DNA from 3 places in the Paenibacillus sp. FSL K6-2859 genome. Region 3 is predicted to be linked to each of the others. Evidence: riboswitches for the same ligand, from Rfam matches in the RefSeq annotation. Region 3 holds a riboswitch; each other region holds the start of a gene.
What was found. Region 3 has a riboswitch for cyclic di-AMP ahead of MHB64_RS00190 (3D domain-containing protein). Riboswitches for the same ligand answer to the same signal wherever they lie in the genome.

Region 1: it holds a riboswitch for cyclic di-AMP, as region 3 does, so the genes downstream of both, MHB64_RS32345 (C40 family peptidase) here and MHB64_RS00190 (3D domain-containing protein) in region 3, are expected to answer to the same signal.
Region 2: it holds a riboswitch for cyclic di-AMP, as region 3 does, so the genes downstream of both, MHB64_RS02700 (hypothetical protein) here and MHB64_RS00190 (3D domain-containing protein) in region 3, are expected to answer to the same signal.

What each region holds. Positions count from the first base shown of each region.
Region 1 is NZ_JBBOYU010000002.1:322,764-326,042, forward strand. It holds gene MHB64_RS32335 (DUF6803 family protein) at 1-481, opposite strand, end outside; gene MHB64_RS32340 (TVP38/TMEM64 family protein) at 653-1,234, shown strand; cyclic di-AMP (ydaO/yuaA leader) riboswitch at 1,418-1,549, shown strand; gene MHB64_RS32345 (C40 family peptidase) at 1,554-2,021, shown strand; gene MHB64_RS32350 (hypothetical protein) at 2,250-2,435, opposite strand; gene MHB64_RS32355 (Ig-like domain-containing protein) at 2,661-3,038, shown strand; gene MHB64_RS32360 (CueP family metal-binding protein) at 3,183-3,279, shown strand, end outside.
Region 2 is NZ_JBBOYU010000001.1:607,792-611,070, reverse strand. It holds gene kdpA (potassium-transporting ATPase subunit KdpA) at 1-546, opposite strand, end outside; gene kdpF (K(+)-transporting ATPase subunit F) at 559-636, opposite strand; gene MHB64_RS02700 (hypothetical protein) at 763-1,179, opposite strand; cyclic di-AMP (ydaO/yuaA leader) riboswitch at 1,370-1,560, opposite strand; cyclic di-AMP (ydaO/yuaA leader) riboswitch at 1,983-2,148, shown strand; gene MHB64_RS02695 (hypothetical protein) at 2,538-2,705, shown strand; gene MHB64_RS02690 (hypothetical protein) at 2,722-3,231, shown strand.
Region 3 is NZ_JBBOYU010000001.1:41,098-44,376, forward strand. It holds gene MHB64_RS00180 (HD domain-containing protein) at 1-92, shown strand, start outside; gene MHB64_RS00185 (TatD family hydrolase) at 135-905, shown strand; cyclic di-AMP (ydaO/yuaA leader) riboswitch at 1,103-1,332, shown strand; gene MHB64_RS00190 (3D domain-containing protein) at 1,614-2,777, shown strand; gene rnmV (ribonuclease M5) at 2,953-3,279, shown strand, end outside.

The sequences.
Region 1 (3,279 bases), on a different contig from region 3:
GATTCATACCAGCCATTCCGCTTACAATCTCAGGATTAACCATCCCAAAGATCATGGCGATGTGTGCAACAACGAGAAACCCGCTGACGAGAATAAAGTGAAGCTTGAGCTTTCCTTCTTCCGAACGTTTACGGCCGATAAGCCCAAGCTCCAAAAGAGCCAGAGGCAGCAGGAAGAATACGCCACTGAGGTAAAATCCAACCGCGACTACGTCTACCCAGGAATGCCACTCTCCATTTACGGTCAGAGGGACAAAAGCTGTCGGGAAGAGATACAAGAAAACTCCTGTAAAGTAGAGACCGGCCAAAATACTGCAGATTCGGTTAAACGCCTTTAATCCACCCTGGACGTTTTTGTTGAAAAGGATAAAGAACTCGGTTACTGTAATAGTCTCAGCAAAAATGACGGGGATTGCCATAAAGATGATCAGATTCCACGGCTGGCTGTCCATAAGAAGGGACATGTAATGAGTCATGTTCATTGATTAATTCCCTCCATTTATATAATTACTGCAAGAGTTATCATATGTGGAAAGTTTGTAGAAGAGATTGGAGAAGGAGTATCAATAGATGGAAAATAGAGTTGAAGATATAGAGTATAGAATTCGTTTAGAAGATAGGTATACTACGTGGATTGAAAGTGAAGGGGAAGTATGGAATACCTAGGAGTGGATTCAGAATTACTCATGCGGTGGCTGATGGTATGGGGAGCCTGGGCAGTCCTCATAAGTTTATTGATAAATGTGGTCATAAGTGTTGTAGGAATCATTCCATCAGTGGCACTAACGACTGTGAATATGTTAGTCTTTGGTGTGGTTCCCGGGTTTCTTCTCTCTTGGATCGGAGAAGTTTTAGGGGCAGCCGTCTCTTATCTTCTTTATCGCAAAGGTACCTTAACTTATAAGGAGAAATATCGTCCGAATAAAACCATCAAATGGCAGTCCCAGATTCAATCATTAAGTCCGAAGCGTCAGTTTTTTAGCATAATAATTGTCCGATCAGCGCCGTTAATTCCTTCATCATTAGTCACTCTAATCTGCGTTATTTCCAAAGTAGGCTTTTCAAGTTTTATAGTTGCTTCTGCGATAGGTAAAATACCATCGTTGCTACTTGAGACACTCATTGGCTATGGATATGTTAATCTAATGGACACTAAATTCAAGTTAATGATTACAATTTTGTTTCTTTTATTGAGCACCATTATTTTTTATCTTGATAGAAAGAAAAAGGGATAATGCATGGACAATAGAAAAATAGTTACTTATATAAATAGGGTTTTTGCGTAATTAAAGCTCGAAAATCTGCATTATACACTAAAAAAGTGTAGAAACTATGTAGTTTAAAAATAAAAGTATAAAATTTGTGAAAGCATTGACAGGCGATTTCTTGATATATTAAAGTGTAATTAGTTACAAAATATTAACCAACTGCCGAATTTCGTATTGAAAACGGGGGAACCATTCCGGGTGAATTATTCTTGTGAGCAAGAGAATATAGGGAACCTTTAACCGAACCCTCAGCTAACTCCGTAGGCATTGAAGGGAGAACAAGGTTCTGAAGAAAGTCATTTTATCTTTACTAGGAGCTGCAGTTATTTTCACAACAGCTGTACCAAGTACTTTTGCAAGTGAGGTAAAACTGGAGAGTGAAGTGAATCAGGTACTCGGGACACCTTATTTATGGGGTGGAACCACTAAGGCAGGATTCGATTGTTCCGGATTCATCCTGTATGTACTAAAAAAGTTTAATGTGGATGATCTTCCACGCACTTCCCAGTCACAAGCTAAAGTAGGGACACCCGTTGCAAAAGAGAACTTACGATCAGGAGATTTGGTGTTTTTTAATACCTTTGGTAATGGTATCTCCCATGCCGGAATTTACTTAGGCGACGATCAATTCGCCCACTCCTCAAGCAGCAAGGGAGTAAGCATAAGCAAGTTGTCCGAAAGATACTACAAAGATCGTTATGTTACGGCTCGGCGTGTAGTAGATAAAGAGAGTTATCTTAGTATGGTTAATTAAGTAATAGGTGAGGGGGTATCCAGCAGCCATATATGGCTGCAGGATACCCCTAGTTTTTTAGAAGATCCCAGAACGGTCTGTTTTCTCATTTCCCTAATCCCACAGATTCCTCCTCAACATACAAAGGAGTCCCCTATATATCATGGGGACTCCTTTGTATGTTGGTCACTAATATCTTTTCAAATGGATATAATCATATGTTTGCTCTAGGGTATGTATGTGATGTTCTTATAACCTAATATCAATAGTTTGCCCACGATATTCGTCCAGTATATTTGCCTTTGGGTTTTGAATGGGTTCTTTAGCATGCTCGTGATTGGTGATTTTTTTGTCTCCTGTTCCCGTATGCATTCCATCCATTCCACAGTTCTTTGGCATATTAGCTGAACCTGATAATCCACTTAACCCATTCATATAATATTCCTCCTAGTAGTATAATTCAACTCTTTAATACCCTCTCATGGTAACACTTAAATGTACATTTTATATGTGGTAGGTGAGTAGAAGCCCAATTTCTTTTGGTTGGACAACTTGGAAGAAGTCTACACTCTCACTCGGATTCGTTAATTATTTTTAAAAAGAACATCATATCTTCATACTTTCTCCAAAATGTATTGCTATACTGTGAGGAGATTAAGAATGAAGGTATTGAAAAAAGGTGTATTAACAGCTACATTATCTGTAGCTTTTTTAACATTAACAATCACCAGTCCAGCTGCTTTAACGCCAGCGACACAAGCGGCACAAGCGGTAAAAGTAACTTCAATTGCAGTCAAAGGCCCTTCTAATCCTTTAAGGCCATCTGAAACCTTTCAGCTGAAGCCCACCGCGGTGACCTCACCCAAAGGCGGGAAAATAAAGATAACCTATTCTTCAAGTAATTCTAAAGTAGCAACGGTAAATGCAAGTGGATTAGTGACAGCGGTTGCTTCAGGAAAGGCTACCATTAATGTAAATTCAGGCGGCAAAAAAACATCTGTAGTAATAAATGTGGTAACTTCTGATCACAAACACTGATGCTTAACAAGAGAATTATGAGCATGATGCCAGTAAAATTATAAACTGAATCCCAGCAGTTCCTGATCCCTGGAAATAGATTGGCCAGAGCAAAAGATGTAATATTAAACGGCACTAAATGTAAAAAGGAAGGTAGTAAATTTCATGAATAAAAAAGTATTTATGTCCACGGCTATAGCGATAACTTTGATTGGTGTAGCTTTGGGCACCTATACAATCGCTGACAGGGGAAAAACTGAGC
Region 2 (3,279 bases), 570 kb from region 3:
CAAAGCTAGTGGAATGAACACACGAATATGTGCTTTGACGAAATCCTCGAAGAAGTTCCCGACTGATTTCTGGCCTGTGATCCCTCTGACAAAAGCAACCGCAACAGAAAATCCGCTCGCTGCAGACGTGAACATCATCATCGTGATGACAGCCATTTGTGAAAAATACGAAAGCCCCGTCTCCCCGCTATAATGCTGCAGGTTCGTATTGGTCATAAAGCTGATCACCGTATTGAATGAAAGCGTCTGTTCCATATCTGCAATTCCATTCGGATTTAGCGGCAGTCCCCGCTGTAATCTAAGAAAAATATAACTGAAAGTTACCAGTACGATATTCGTTAAAACAAAGGTGAGCGCATATTTCTTCCAGGACATTCCGTCCTTTTTTTTCAGGCCGATCAGCTTAAAAATCCCTTTTTCTATACCTCCAAACCAGCGATCCGTACGGTTCGGTTCATTAGAAAATACATAATATAAATACGTGCCCATCGGCTTAACCAGCAAGATGAGAATTACGATTACAAGAGCGATTTGCAAAATGCCCATGAATGCCCCTCCTTAAAATTTCTCCGGATGAATCAATGCGTAAACCAGATATACAAACAGTAATAGGGTAACAGCGATTACTAGAATCACAGCTTATCCCTCCCTGTATCCTCAACTACACCTGCGCACCAGCGCATAAATCCATAAAACAACCCGTAAATCACAGCTAGCGTAGCCACCATATACAGATCCATCATATTTCCCGCACTCCTTCTTTTATCCTTGATGAGGTGATCTGTCGACCAGAAAATCAGCATCACCACTGTGGGAATAGATTACATAACTTGCGCCAAGTCTTTTATAGACCAATCTAGGATTTATTGAGCTTGTGATTACAAAAATCGGCTGTGTCGTCCAAGTGCGGCACATCTGAATATAGCGGCAGCATAACGTAAAGCTGCTCTCGAACAGATATACCCGGCCTACCGGGAACGGCGGGCGAAACCAAGTATTCTGATGGCGGGTATCTACTAGAACAACTTGCTCAATCCCCATCTCTTCAAGTAGGGACTTCTCAGGCAAGTTGTTGGTCAATCCGGCCATCTTAATGCCTCTGAATTTTAGAAGCTTAATAAAATGTTCTCCTGCCTTCGTTGGCGCACATACCAGTACATATTCATTCTGATCTGTCATCTCTTATTCTCCTCAAATGCTTTGCTTGTAAGATCAGAGCTTGATCACCCTGGTCTTGAAAGAAAAGCTACCGCTAATGATGAATATAACGACCTCTTCGTGAGGTTTTCCATAAATGCTTTGCTAAAAACAGCACAGCAAAAAGCCACAAAGGATTCTCCTCTGTGGCTCGCTAGCGGTCACATTGCACTCATCCTCTCTCCATACGCTTACGAGGTTAGCTGTCGGATTCGGGCGGTGAGAGTCGCCCTACCTGTAGAGGATGCGAGCACACTCGCATCCTCTACAGGATTCACCCCATAACCGGCTTCCGACTCTCACATCGTCTGCCGATTGTTGGTTCCCCCGCTTTCCTTAACGGAAATTAAGCGGATCAAATATTCGATTGTTGTGTTGAAACAGGAGTAATCATACCCTTATGCAGGAAGTATTGTAAAACCTGATTGATGCCAAAATAATGCAAATTAAAAACTATTTTCGTATTGGATAGCGCTTACTTGATATCCAATCTCTCTATATCTCTTGTTTACTCGAATTTGAATCGATTAGCGAAATACGGGCATACCACGTGATTTTACTCACCACAATTGGAGGAATCCCCAAAAATCGCCTTTATAGGAAAGGAAACAAGAAAGCGAGATTAAGCGAGGAAGAAGCCCGATAACGCGCAATAAATACCTATTTGGATCCTTTTTTCGTCGTAGTCGGCAGGATATGGATAAAATTGCGCTCAAAAGAACACTTTCTGTTTTTACAGAAACACCTTGAAAAGAGTATGATTCGGGTTGAATCTATTTCACGAAATACATTCAACGCTGAGTTCCTGCTTTTGCAGGGAACGGGGGAACCATCAGGCCACATGGCCTACTTGGGGTGAATCCGAAGGAGACTGTTCAAGTCTCACATAGGTAGGGCGACTCTCACCGTCCGAATCCGGCAGCTAACCTCGTAAGCGTAAAGAGAGAGACCCTTGATCCGCCACGCTTTGGCACAGGTGTGTATATACCTGTATTCCAAAACCGCAGCAGAGGTCCTCCTCTTGCTGCGGTTTTTGCGTTACCTGATTCTATAGGGTAATAGCATGCTGGACGGGGTGAAAGGAATGAAACACTATTATTGGGGAACTCAGTAAGGGCTACTTGAGCCAAAAAGTCTAAATTATGTTTACTTTGGAGTTCACTTCGCCATTTCAACAGCCTATCTACCTGTGAATACTGTTTGGATCGAACGATTATATACGAAATATATAAAAACATCCGAGAAAAGCAACAGCTGAGGATTGGTCAGCACACCAACGTTTTCCGTGTCTCACCGCTTTTAAGGAACCGTGAAAAGATGTTGAAGTCGGTTGGTACGCAATGAGATCCCGCAACAACCTTCCCTTACATTTATCCGTTATACGCAAACAGAGATTCTTACTATGGCTGGAGCATGCCGCAGTCTGTGAGTATGAAGCTGAAATGCTCGCCTGTATAGAGAAGGCTAACGTAATTCACCATGTAGATCTAAAGCTTTTGGAAACCTAAGGAGGAGAAAACCGTCATGGACCAGCGAAGACTATCTCGCATAGAAGTATTTGTCTTTGATTCACCTGAGCCTATTCACTATGGAATGGAGGCTCATCAAGGCAGCCGGTATGGCATCCTGAAACTTACCTGTAAAGGAGGTAGCAGCTGGGGGGCATGTCTTATCTCTGCCAATACCCAAACCTTCGACCTTATTAAATGGAGTTCTTTTCTCAGAATGATATACCATTGCCGGCTTGAGGAAGCGATAGATAAAGTACGTACCCATGGTTCAGAGTGGGATCAGACTCAGTTTGAGCTAGTGCAAGGTGCTTTACAGGATTTAAAAGCCAAGCTGCAGGGTAAATCCTTGGCAGGGCACATTGAGCAAGGTCGTCTGTACAGAGCTGTTGCTGGTGGGAGAGATTCCAGAGGAGGGCGGCTATATTATAAACCATCCAGTGTTGCGCTTCAAAAACATAGTTATCCAGAACCTGATACCGCCGAGCTTATCAACAAATCCATTTCTTACTTTTCTATATTATAGGTTCATCCCATAACCCATTCTGAAAGGATCGTGTTTATTATGCCTGAC
Region 3 (3,279 bases):
GTGGCAGATATCATCTTTATTTTCCTCAGGATAAGTTGAGAAAAGTGCTTACACGATTGCCTTCTTCTATCGCAGAGATTTTTGCAAAATAATACAAAAAAATATAGCATTTTTGACAAGGAGTGAAGGTTAAAATGTATCTGTTTGACACACATACGCATCTGGATGCGCCTCAATTCGACGAGGATCGCGAAGAAGTTATCGCTCGTGCTGTAGAAGCAGGAGTTAGCAAGATGATTAATATCGGATTTAATCGGGAGACGATTCCCTCAACGATGAAGCTGGCGGAATCTTACGATTATATTTATGCGGCAGTGGGTTGGCATCCTCAGGATGCGATTGATATGAAAGATGGAGATCTCGATTGGATCGCTTCTCTATGCAGTCATAAGAAAGTGGTGGCGATCGGTGAAATCGGACTGGATTATTACTGGGATACTTCTCCCAAGGATGTGCAGCATGAAGTTTTTCGCAAGCAAATTGGACTAGCCCGCGAACTGAATATGCCGATTTGTATTCATGATCGTGATGCCCATGAGGATGTTGTACGGATTTTACGGGAGGAAAAAGCAAATGAGGTTGGAGGCGTGATGCACTCGTTCTCTGGAAGCTGGGAAACGGCTAAGATGTGCTTGAATCTTGGTTTTCATTTATCCTTTGGAGGACCTATTACGTTCAAAAATGCAAGAGTGCCAAAAGAAGTACTTGCGCAGACCCCTCTAGACCGATTATTGATCGAAACCGATGCTCCATATTTGACTCCGCACCCCTTCCGCGGAAAGCGAAATGAGAGCGCTCATGTGAAGCTGGTAGCAGAGGCAGCAGCTGAAATTAAAGGGTTAACATGGGAAGAATTGGCTAAAATAACGTATGCGAACGCACTGGAACGATTTGGGATTGAGTGAAAACGGGAGAAAAACAGGCGAAAAATAGAGAATGGCCGATATATTAAACTTTTTTAATATAAAAACAGCTGAATATTACAATATTTTAACCATATTTTTGCTTAAACGTGGTTGAATCGTCCTTTACAACATGCATCAAAACAGGATATCATCTTTTCAGTGATGTGAGCTGTGTTACAGTGACAGCCATATATTCATGGATCGTCTCGCTGAGTCTCCGTATGGAGAACGGGGGAACCAATATTGACCTGCCGCATGCCTGTATTTAAAATACGGTTTAGACGTGCCGTAGGACAGTATTTGATTTCTTCACGTGGTCTTTGGGGTGAATTTAAGGGCAACCGCCATGAGCGGGTGACCTGAAATAGGGCGTCTCTCTTTCGTCCGAACCCGACAGCTAACCCCGTAAGCGCAAGTAAGAGAGGCAACCTCGTGCACAAGCATTCTCTATTCTGATATTGGAGAAGCCACGAAAGAGTCCTCAGTTGAACTCTTTTTAGGCTTTTTTATTTTTGAATAAATAGAATGTTACCCACATACTGTTATATAACAGGGGTGGGAGTAGCTGTGCCGAGCAGGCGATCCATGAGCAGGAGACGCTAAGTTATTACGTGCGTGTCCTGTGACAATCTCAAATAGTTTCGTCAAAGGAATTCAGTCCTCATGATATACAATTGACGACGGGGCTATGTAAGGAGGATGGAGAGAATGGGCGTATTCCAACCAGAAGTATCCCATGATTCGCAGTCATCCAGCAGGTCTTTCGCATTACGGTGGGAGCAAGTAAATACTCGCGTGCTTTTACTTGCAGGCGTGATTTCAGTCGCTATCGCGTTACTTATTCTGCTGTACGTACACGGTCAAAGTAACAAACAATTATTTTTAGTAATAGACGGGCAAACACAGACGCTTGAAACGCGGGAAGCGCTTCTTGGTGATGTGTTGGAGAAAGAGCAAATTTCGCTACAGCCGCATGATGAACTATCTTTAGGTCTGAGTGATGAAATAAAAGACGGTGACCGTGTCGTTATCAATCGTGCGCAGAAAATTAGTCTTACTGCGGATGGAGCAACAAAAACGTTATATACGACCGAGGATACAATTGGTAAAGCAATTGAGAAAATGGGCATTACCCTAGAAGGTCATGATAAGATTTTCCCTTCGTTAGACACCACCATTTCTGCAAACATGGAGGTTAAGATTGTTCGCATCAACAAACAGACCGTACAGCGAACAACTGACTTACCCTTCAGAGTCATCAAGACAGCAGACCCCTCCCTTACTGTGGGAACAGTTAGAGTGGCACAGGCAGGCAAACCAGGCGTCATGATTCAGCATATTGAAAAGATCTACCAAGACGGAGAACTGGCCTCTATGCGCATGATTGGTAAGGAAGTACAAACGGTAACGAAAGATAAGATTATTGCCGTTGGTACCAAAGCACTTCCTAAGCCGGCTGTAGCTAAGACTACAACAACTTCCAAATCAAACACCACTTCAAAAACGGCTAAAGTTAGCGCCAAGACTAATAACGTCACAAGCAAGGCTGGCGTAGACTTTGAGTACAAGAAGATGATTAAGAATGTCTCCATGACAGCTTATTCGTCAGAAGAGGCAGGTATAGGTACCAAAACGGCTTCCGGAACACGCGTAACGGAAGGTCGCACAATTGCTGTAGATCCGAATGTAATTCCTATTGGCTGGTGGGTATATATCGAGGGACTTGGATTCCGCCGAGCAGAAGATACTGGCGGTGCCATTAAGGGCAATAAAGTAGATGTCTACTACGATTCACTGAGCCATGTTCGTAATTTCGGTCGTAAATCACGAACCGTTTATGTGATTGGACCTGTGAAGCCGGAGTTAAACTAGGCTGAAGCTTTTGCAAATTATTCTTTGATAAGCTATAGTGATGATAACCGTTAAGGAACGCCAGATGATCATTTCGTTGATCGCAGAGCAACCGCTCATCACTTATACATTCTTTAACCAAAAGAAGAGGAGCGAAACCTCTTCTTTTTTGCTTTTTTTGGAAGGAGTCAGAGATATGATTAAGGAACTAATTGTCGTCGAAGGTAAGAGTGATACCGTCGCTGTTAAACGCGCTGTAGAAGCAGATACGATCGAAACAGGGGGCTCGGCTGTAGACCGGACCGTAATTGCGAAGATCGCGCTTGCTATGGAGCGTAGAGGGGTGATTATTCTTACGGACCCGGATCACGCCGGTGAACGAATCCGCAAGATTGTGTCTGCAAAGGTGCCGGGCTGCAAGCATGCCTTCATTCCGGAGAAGGACGCAACCCGCAAAGGAGATATCGGTGTGGAGAACGCTTCTCCAGAGGCGATTCGTCATGCGCTGCGGAATGTACATACC